Regions from separate parts of the Rhizobium sp. NPDC090275 genome, predicted to be linked through region 1. Evidence: riboswitches for the same ligand, from Rfam matches in the RefSeq annotation. Region 1 holds a riboswitch; the other holds the start of a gene.
The links. Region 1 has a riboswitch for thiamine pyrophosphate ahead of thiM (hydroxyethylthiazole kinase). Riboswitches for the same ligand answer to the same signal wherever they lie in the genome.
Positions count from the first base shown of each region.

Region 2: it holds a riboswitch for thiamine pyrophosphate, as region 1 does, so the genes downstream of both, thiB (thiamine ABC transporter substrate binding subunit) here and thiM (hydroxyethylthiazole kinase) in region 1, are expected to answer to the same signal.

Region 1 covers NZ_JBIVYL010000004.1:102,929-107,788, reverse strand. The annotation lists gene putA (trifunctional transcriptional regulator/proline dehydrogenase/L-glutamate gamma-semialdehyde dehydrogenase) at 1-1,388, opposite strand, end outside; gene ACIQUB_RS11875 (Lrp/AsnC ligand binding domain-containing protein) at 1,509-1,979, shown strand; TPP riboswitch at 2,057-2,152, shown strand; gene thiM (hydroxyethylthiazole kinase) at 2,201-3,004, shown strand; gene thiE (thiamine phosphate synthase) at 3,001-3,636, shown strand; gene thiD (bifunctional hydroxymethylpyrimidine kinase/phosphomethylpyrimidine kinase) at 3,633-4,454, shown strand; gene ACIQUB_RS11855 (3-oxoacyl-ACP reductase) at 4,451-4,860, shown strand, end outside.
Region 2 covers NZ_JBIVYL010000010.1:52,691-57,550, reverse strand. The annotation lists gene ACIQUB_RS23370 (MDR family MFS transporter) at 1-1,288, shown strand, start outside; TPP riboswitch at 1,362-1,478, shown strand; gene thiB (thiamine ABC transporter substrate binding subunit) at 1,559-2,539, shown strand; gene thiP (thiamine/thiamine pyrophosphate ABC transporter permease ThiP) at 2,567-4,216, shown strand; gene ACIQUB_RS23355 (ATP-binding cassette domain-containing protein) at 4,209-4,860, shown strand, end outside.

The DNA.
Region 1 (4,860 bases):
TAAAGCGGCTCGCCCATGCCATGCAGGCACTGGAACTCGTATTTGCCGACATAATAATCCGAACCCGCCATCTGGTAGATGGTCGCCAGCGTCTGGGCGTTGTGAGTCGCGAACTGCGGGAAGACGGCATCCGTCGCCGCCAGCAGCTTCCTGGCGCAGGCGATATAGGACACGTCGGTGTAGATCTTGCGGGTGAAGACGGGGAAGTCCGCGAGGCCGTCGACCTGCGCGCGTTTGATCTCCGCGTCCCAGTAAGCGCCCTTGACGAGGCGCACCATGATGCGGCGGCCGGCGCGGCGCGCGAGGTCGATGATGAAATCGAGCACGAAGGGGCAGCGCTTGCCATAGGCCTGGACGACGAAGCCCATGCCGTTCCAGCCTTCCAGATCGGGGTCGAGGCAGAGCGCTTCCAGAAGGTCGAGCGACAGTTCGAGGCGGTCGGCCTCTTCGGCGTCGATGTTGAGGCCGATGTCGTAGGACTTGGCGATCAGCGCCAGCGCCTTCACCTTCGGCAGCAATTCGTCCATGACGCGGGCGCTCTGCGCGCGTGCGTAGCGCGGATGCAGCGCCGAAAGCTTGATCGAGATGCCCGGGCCTTCGTAGATGCCACGCCGATCAGACGCCTTGCCGATCGCGTGGATCGCTGTCTCGTAATCCTTGTAGTAGCGCTTCGCGTCGGCGCCCGTCGTCGCGGCTTCGCCCAGCATGTCGTAGGAATAGCGGAAGCCGCGCTGCTCAAGCGGCTTGGCGCGCTGCAGCGCCTCGTCGATGGTCTCGCCGGTGACGAACTGCTCGCCCATCATCCGCATCGCCATGTCGACACCCCGGCGGATTACCGGTTCACCGCAGCGGGCGATCAGTCGGGTCAAAGCGGCCGAAAGGCTGCGGTCGGCAACCGTCGATGTCAGCTTACCCGTCACGACGAGACCCCAGGTCGCGGCGTTGACGAAGAGCGAGCGACCGCCGCCGAGATGCGCCTTCCAGTCGCCTTCGGAAATCTTGTCGCGGATAAGCGCGTCGCGCGTTGCCGTGTCTGGAATGCGCAGCAGCGCCTCTGCGAGGCACATCAGCGCGATGCCTTCCTGGCTGGAGAGCGAATATTCGTGCACCAGCCCCTCGACGCCGGTTCCCTTGTGCTTGGCGCGCAGCGCTTCGATCAGCTTGCGAGCGGTGTCGGCGGCGGCTTTCCTGACGTGATCGGGAAGGGCGGCTGCTTCAACCAGGCGTGGCACGCAGATCGTCTCCGGCGTGCGGTAGGCAGCCGTGATGGCGCGGCGCAGATCGCTCTGTTCTCGGATCGGAGGGGCAAATCCGTCAAAGGGATTTGCAGAGCCGTTGGCCTGCTCTACTGTGACTTCGACTGTTGCCGCGTCGGTGGTGATTGCCATGCTGGGCTCCTGATCCGCTGATGTCGGAAAGCTAGCAGATTTCAAAAAGTCAATTTCACTTGATTTTGAGCGTTCTGGTCTTTAGTTCGCTATTCAATATTCATATTGAAGGGAATTATTGTGGCTGGTGCGGGAAATATAAGGGAAATCGACCAATTTGATCAACGCATACTTGAGGCGCTCGTCGCCGATGGCCGGATGTCGGTGACCGACCTCGCCAAGCGCGTGGGCCTGTCCAACACGCCCTGCCAGGTCAGGCTCAAGCGACTGATCGAGGATGGCTACATTCTCGGCTTCCGCGCCATCATCGACGTCAACAAGCTCGGCCGCAACCATGTGGCGTTTACCGAGGTGAAACTCTCCGACACCAGAGAGAATGCGCTGAATGCTTTCAACGTCGCGGTTCGCAAGCTGCAGGAGGTCGAGGAGTGCCACATGATCGCGGGCGCATTCGATTATCTCCTGAAGATACGCACGTCCGATATCGCCAATTATCGCCTCGTTCTGGGCGAGAAGATCTCCAGTCTTCCCTTCGTCGCCAACACGTCGACCTTCGTTGCGATGGAAGCGATCAAGGAGAACGGCGCCTGATCGGCAGCGGATTGCTGGCTCCGGGCTGCTGTCATTTTGCGCGTGACAGCGGTCGGCTTCTCTGACAGAACAGAGCCATTGAGAGACAGGGGCGTTTGCCGACGGCAGACTGAGAAGTACCCTTTGAACCTGAACCAGATAATGCTGGCGGAGGGAGTCGCTCGGACCCTTCGGCATAGCTATCAGGGTTCCCGCGTCTTGCCCCGCCCGAAAGGGGCATGATGAAAGACGACAGATCTCCCGGTTCGATGCTCGATGCCATGCGCGCGCAAAAGCCGCTCGTTCAGTGCATCACCAATTTCGTTGCGATGAACATCGCCGCCAACGTGCTGCTCGCCGCCGGCGCGTCGCCAGCCATGGTGCATGCCGAGGAAGAGGCCGGCGAGTTCGCGGCCATCTCCGGCGCGCTGACTGTTAACATCGGCACGCTGTCGTCGAGCTGGATGAACGGCATGCGCGTCGCCGCCAGATCGGCGGGCGAAAGCGCCAGGCCATGGGTTCTCGACCCCGTCGCCCATTATGCGACGGCCTTTCGCAGGCGAGCCGTCGCGGACCTGCTGGCGCTTCGCCCGACCATCATTCGCGGCAACGCGTCGGAGATCATCGCGCTCGCCGGCGGCGAAAGCCGGGGGCAGGGGGTCGACAGCCGTGACCCCGTGGAGCAGGCGGAAGCTGCAGCCAGCCATATCGCTAACACGCACCAGGCCGTTGTCGCGGTGACCGGCGAGGTCGATTTCGTCACCGACGGCGCGCGTGCCTGCCGCATCGAGGGCGGCTCATCGCTGATGCCGCAGGTGACGGCGCTCGGCTGCTCGCTGACATGCCTCGTCGGCGCCTTCGCCGCCATCAGGCCCGATGCGCCATTCGAAGCGACGATATCGGCACTCGCCATGTTCGCCGTCGCCGGCGAAGAGGCGGCGCGGGCCGCTGATGGACCGGGGTCATTTTCCTGGCGGTTCCTAGACGCCCTCGCGGCGATAGACGGCGCTGCTATCGACACCAAATCGCGGGTGCGGATGCTATGAGCAGGATCGATCTCTCGCTCTACCTCGTTCTCGATCCCGAGCTCTGCGCCGGCATCGGCATGGTCGAAACCGCAAGGCGCGCCGTCGCCGGTGGCGCCACCGTCGTGCAGCTCCGCGACAAGCATGCCTCCACGGCGCGCATGATCGAGACCGGCCGTGCTTTGAAGGAAGCGCTTGCCGGGACGGGCGCTTTGCTTGTCGTCAACGATGATGTCGAGGCAGCTATCGCGATCGGCGCGGATGGGCTGCATGTTGGCCAGGACGATATGGTCGTGCGCGCCGCGCGCGAGCGGATCGGACCTGACATGATCCTCGGCCTGTCGGTGGAGACCGAGGCGCTTGCAAGAGCTGTCGATCCCGCATTGGTCGACTACGCCGGTATCGGGCCGGTCTTCGCGACGCCGACCAAGCCGGACCACAAGCAGCCGATCGGCTTCGACGGCCTTGCACGTCTCGTCGCCGCTTGCCCGGTTCCATCTGTTGCCATCGGCGGGTTGAAGCTGGCGCATGTCAGCGGTGTCTTTGTCGCCGGCGCCGACGGGATCGCCGTCGTCTCTGCGATTTGCGGCACATCAGACCCGCGCGCCGCCGCCCGCGAGCTTTCAGAGGCAATTCAAGGGAGATCGCGATGATCCGCAACGTTCTCTCCATCGCCGGATCCGATCCATCGGGCGGCGCGGGCATCCAGGCGGACCTCAAGGCGTTTGCCGCGCGCGGTGTCTATGGCATGGCAGCGCTCACGGCCTTGACCGCGCAGAACACGCAGGGCGTATCTGGCGTTCATCTCGTTCCGCCAGGCTTCGTGGCGGATCAGATCAAGGCCGTGTTTGCGGACATCCGCGTCGATGCCGTGAAGATCGGCATGATCGCCAATGCCGAAATCGCCGATGCGGTAGCCGACGTTCTCAAGCATCATCCCGACATCCCGATCGTGCTCGATCCCGTCATGGTGGCCAAGGGGGGGGCAAAGCTTCTCGATCCCGACGCGGTCGATGTTTTGCTGCGACGGCTGCTGCCGCTTGCAACGCTGCTGACGCCCAATCTGCCTGAGGCCGCCGCGTTGCTGCGCACCGATGTGGCCGAGAGTCGCCGGGAGATGGGCGAGCAGGCCGAAGCGCTGCGCGCTTTGGGGCCCGCTGCCGTGCTTGTCAAAGGCGGCCATCTCGAGGGCGACCAGAGCCCCGATGTGCTGGCAACGGAAGACGGCCTCGCCTGGTTCGAGGCCGCCAGAATCCCCACGGCAAACACCCACGGCACGGGCTGCACGCTGTCGAGCGGGCTGGCGGCCGAGCTCTCCAAGGGCGCGCCGCTGCCAGATGCGGTGGCCGTCGCAAAGATCTATCTCGCCGGCGCGGTGGCTGCTGCCGACACGCTCGACGTCGGCTCGGGAAATGGTCCGGTCCAGCACTTTCACGAACTTTGGACGACAGAGGAAGGAGACACGAAATGACATTGCCGATCAGTGAGCAGACGGTGATCGTAACCGGCGCTGCGCGCGGGCTCGGGGCGGCGATCACAAGCGCTTTCGCCCGCGAAGGCGCGAAGGTAGCAGTCAACTATCGCAATAGCCGGAAACAGGCCGAGGCGCTGGCGAAGAGCCTCGGCGAGCGGACGCATGCCTTTCAGGCCGATATCCGCGACGGCGCGGCGGTGAGCGAACTGGTGGCGGATGTTACGCGCAGGCTCGGACTGCCGACCACGGTGGTGCACAATGCGCTCGCCGATTTCAGCTTCAACGGCGATGCGCGCCCGAAGCTCGGCGAACTCAGCTGGGAGGAGATGACCGCGCAGCTCGATACGGCGATGAAGGGCGCGTTGAACCTCATCCAGGCGACGCGCCCCGGCATGGCGGCTGC
Region 2 (4,860 bases), on a different contig from region 1:
CAAGTACGTGATGATGGCGGCAATCATCATCTTCACCGTGGGCTCGACGCTGTGCGGTCTGGCCGTGTCGATGGATACGCTGATCGCGGCGCGCGTGCTGCAGGGCCTCGGCGGCGGCGGCATCATGGTGTCGATCTTCGCCGTCAATGCGGACCTGTTCGAGCCGCGCGAGCGAGCGAAATACCAGAGCTATTCCAGCCTCGTCCTCATGGCTTCGGGGGCAATCGGCCCTGTCCTCGGTGGCGCGATGAGCGATATGTTCGGCTGGCGCTCGATCTTCCTCGTCAACGTGCCGATCGGCGCGATCGTGATTGCCGGGCTGGCCTTCATGCTGCCCTACCGCAAGCCGAACCGCCGCCCGAAGATCGATTACGCCGGCGCGTTGCTGCTGGCGATGACCACCAGCTGCATCGTGCTCGCCGCCGATGGCAGCCAGCTCTTCGGCTCGCTGGTGGCGCCGGGCAATCTTGGCATCATCGCGCTCGGCATCGTCTGCGCCATCGCCTGGGTGCTGGTGGAGCGGCGCGCCGCCGAGCCGATCGTTCCGCTGTCGCTGTTCCGCAACCCGACATTCGGCCTGCTGCTGGTCATGTCGGTGATGAGCGGTGCGATCGGTATCGGCATGGTCAACTACTTCGCGCTGTTCCTGCAGACGACGACGGGTCTTTCGCCATCGGCGGCCGGCGCGCTCTTCATTCTGCTCACCGGCGGCATCGTATGCGGCTCGCTATCGGCCGGGCGGATGATCTCGGCGACAGGGCGCTACAAGCCGTTTGCGATCGCCAGCCTCTCCGTCAGCGCCGTCGCCTTCGTCCTGCTGTCGCAGGTGCATGCCGGAACGCCGGTGCTGATCATCGGCGCGATCATGGCGATGCACGGCATCGGTATCGGTCTTGCGCAACAGGTGCCGATCATCGGCGTGCAGAATGCGGCGCCCGCCCGCGATGTCGGGGCGGCGACCGGATCGGTAACGCTGTCGCGCATGGGCGGCGCCTCGATCGCGATCTCCATCTACGGCGCCATCATCGGCTCGCAGCTCGGCCGCACGGGTCTATCGATCCCCGGCGTCGAGAATATCGAGCAGCTGACGCCTAAGATGATGGCGGCATTGCCGGAGGCGGCGCGCCAGGCGGTGGCGGATGCCTATGCCAGCGCCTTCGTGCCCCTGTTCATGACCTCGTGCCTCATTGCCTTCATCGGGCTTGTGGCGGCGCTGATGCTGAAGCCGGTGCAATTGCCGCGCACAGGTGGGACGCCCGCGAAAGCCGCCGCCGAGGCCGCCGAATAGCCCACGAACCCGGCTGACGAACCCTGGCCGACGTCCGCTCTTGCCAGACGCCGGCTACGGATATACACCTTGCGACGCTCTAACGGGGTGCCTTGTATCTTCCCAGATACTTGGCTGAGAGGCTTGCAAAAGCCAACCCGCGGAACCTGATCCGGCTAACACCGGCGGAGGGATTAGACGCGTGACACCAGGCACCGCCCTTTTCCCCTTCAATGAACCTAGAGGAGAGGTGTCATGACCCATTTCAAGACCTATGCGCTCGGCGCTGCCATGCTGTTGGCGAGCTTTTCGGCAACGGCTACGCTCGCGGCCGACAAGGCGCTCACCATCTATACCTATGAGAGCTTCACCTCCGAATGGGGTCCCGGCCCGAAGGTGAAAGCGGCGTTCGAGAAGACATGCGGCTGCACGGTCAATTTCGTCAGCGTCGCCGATGGCGTGGCGCTGCTGTCGCGTCTGAAGCTCGAAGGTGCCGGCACCAAGGCCGATGTCGTCCTCGGCCTCGACACAAGCCTGATCACCGAAGCCAAGGCCACTGGCCTATTCGATGCCAGCGGCATCGACACCGGCGCGCTGCAGGTCCCCGGCGGCTTCAAGGATGATGTCTTCGTGCCTTATGACTACGGCCATTTCGCCGTGATCTACGACACGCAGACGATCAAGACGCCGCCGGCGAGCCTGAAGGAGCTGGTCGATGGCGATCCCGCGCAGAAGATCGTCATCGAGGATCCCCGCACCTCGACGCCGGGCCTCGGCCTGCTCTTGTGGGTGAAGTCGGTCTATGGCGACAAGGCGCCGGAAGCCTGGGCCAAGCTCAAGAAGCGCGTGCTGACGGTGACGCCCGGCTGGTCGGAGGCTTACGGCCTGTTTACCAAGGGCGAGGCGCCGATGGTGCTCTCCTATACGACGTCGCCCGCCTATCACATGGTTTCGGAAAACACGGATCGCTACCAGGCGGCGGCATTCTCCGAGGGGCACTACATCCAGATCGAGGTTGCCGGCCTGTTGAAGAACGCGCCGGACAAGGCGCTGGCGCAGGACTTCCTGAAGTTCATGGTCACCCCTGGCTTCCAGGACGCGATCCCGACCAACAACTGGATGATGCCGGTGTCCAAGACCTCGGAGCCGCTGCCGGATGCTTTCGGCAAGCTCGTCAACCCGTCGAAGACCTTCCTGATGAGCTCGGATGAGGTCGCCAAGAACCGCAAGGCCTGGATCGACGAGTGGCTGGCCGCCATGAGCATGAATTGATGAGCATGAATTGATGAGCATGAACTGATGCTTCTTGCGCCGTCCGAAAGACGATATGCGCTGGCCGGCGGGGCGCTCAGCCTCGCCGCCATCATCGTCTTCGTGACGGTCGCGACGCTATCCCTGCTGATCTCCACCGACGGCATGCCTGTCGGATCGATCGTTTCCGATCCATACATCCTGCGCGTTCTGCGCTTCACGCTTCTGCAGGCGGCGCTTTCTACGTTGCTGTCGGTCGTGCTGGCCATTCCGGTCGCACGGGCGCTGGCGCGGCAGCCACGATTTATCGGCCGCATCTGGATCATCCGGCTCATGGCGGTGCCGATGGGGCTGCCGGTGCTGATCGGTGCGCTCGGTCTGATCGGCATCTGGGGCCGGCAGGGTGTCGTCAACACGATGCTGTCATGGGCGAGGATCGACCAGCCCGTCAGCATTTATGGGCTGTCGGGCATTCTGCTCGCGCATGTGTTCTTCAATCTGCCGCTTGCCTGCCGGCTTATGCTGGCGGCGTTGGAGCGAGTGCCGGGCGAATACTGGCTGGTGGCGAGCGGTCTCGGCATGCGGCCGGTGTCCGTCTTCCGCTTCATCGAGTGGCCGGTGCTGCGTTCGGTCATACCAGGTGTGGCGGGGCTGATCTTCATGCTCTGCGCCACCAGCTTCACGCTGGTGCTGATGCTCGGCGGCGGACCGGCGGCGACCACGATCGAGGTGGCGATCTACCAGTCGCTGCGCTTCGATTTCGATCCCGGCCGCGCGGTGGGCTTGTCCCTGCTGCAGATCGCGTTGACGGCCGTGGTTCTCGGTATTCTCTCGCTGCTGCCGACGTCAGGCGATGCGGGGCTTACGTCGGGTCGCACGATCCGACGGCCCGATGGCACGCTGTTCGGTGCGTGGATCGCCGATCGCGCGCTTCTCACGCTGGCGGTACTGTTTCTCGGCCTGCCGCTGCTCTTCATCGTGATTGCCGGTCTGCGCGCCGATCTGGTGAAGCTGGTCGGCGAAGCGATCTTCTGGCGGGCCTTTGCCACCAGCGGCGCGATGGCGCTTTCGTCGGCCTTGCTGTCGTTCGCCCTGTCGATGCCGCTCGTGCGCGCCCGCCATACGCTCTCGCTTGAGCGCAAAGCGCGGCACGGCGCGCGGTCCTTCTTTGGCGCAATGGGTGCCGCCTCGTCGCTCGTGCTTCTCTTCCCGCCCATCGTTCTCGCCACGGGTTGGTTCCTGGCGGCGCGTGATGTCGGCGACGTCAATGTCGTGGCGCCGGTGCTTGTGGTCGCCATCAATGCGCTGATGGCGATGCCTTTCGTCGTCAGGGTGCTGGAGCCGGCCTACGCAATCCACCAGCGCCGCACACAGCGGCTGAGCGCCAGCCTCGGCATCTCCGGCCTCGCCAAGCTGCGGCTGATTTCGTGGCCGGATCTGCGAAAGCCGGTGCTGACGGCGTTGTCCTTTGCCATGGCCCTGTCGCTGGGCGATCTCGGCGCCGTGGCCTTGTTTGGTTCGGATAGCTTCGTGACGCTGCCGTGGCTGGTCTATTCCAGCCTCGGCAGCTATCGCACCAATGATGCGGATGGGCTGGCGCTGATCCTCGGCGTGATCTGCCTGCTGTTGACGATTTCGGGCACGATGGGCTCGGGGGTGGCGGATGAGCCGAAGCGGGAGGCGCTGTCGCATGAGTGATGCCATCGAGATGCGCGGCGTGACGCTGCGGCTGGGCCAGAACTCATTCGTGTTCGATTGCGCGCTGCCCGAGAGCGCCGTCATCGGTGTCACAGGCGCATCGGGCGCGGGCAAGTCGACCTTCCTCAATCTGCTGGTCGGTTTCGACACGGCGGATGCGGGGCAGATCCTGTTTGACGGGAAGGATATCGGCCATCAACATCCGGCCGAGCGGCCCGTGTCGCTGGTGTTTCAGGACAACAACCTCTTTGCGCATCTCGATGTCTTCACCAATATCGGACTCGGCATTCATCCGGCGCTGAAACTTGGCGATGCCGATCGGCGCGCGATCACGTCGGCGCTTGAGAAGGTCGGGCTGTCAGGCTTCGAAAAGCGGATGCCGGCGACGCTTTCGGGTGGCGAGCGGCAGCGGGTGGCGTTTGCCCGGGCGCTGGTGCGTCAGCGCCCCATCCTGCTGCTCGACGAACCCTTCGCCGCGCTCGATCCGAGCCTGCGCCGCGACATGGCGGGGTTGCTTCTGGCGATGCATCGCGACAGCGGCAACACTGTCGTGATTGTCTCGCACGACGCCGACGAGATCAGGCGGATTGCCGACTATGCGATTTTCATCGACCAGGGCAGGGTCGCGGTGGCGGCGCCGATCG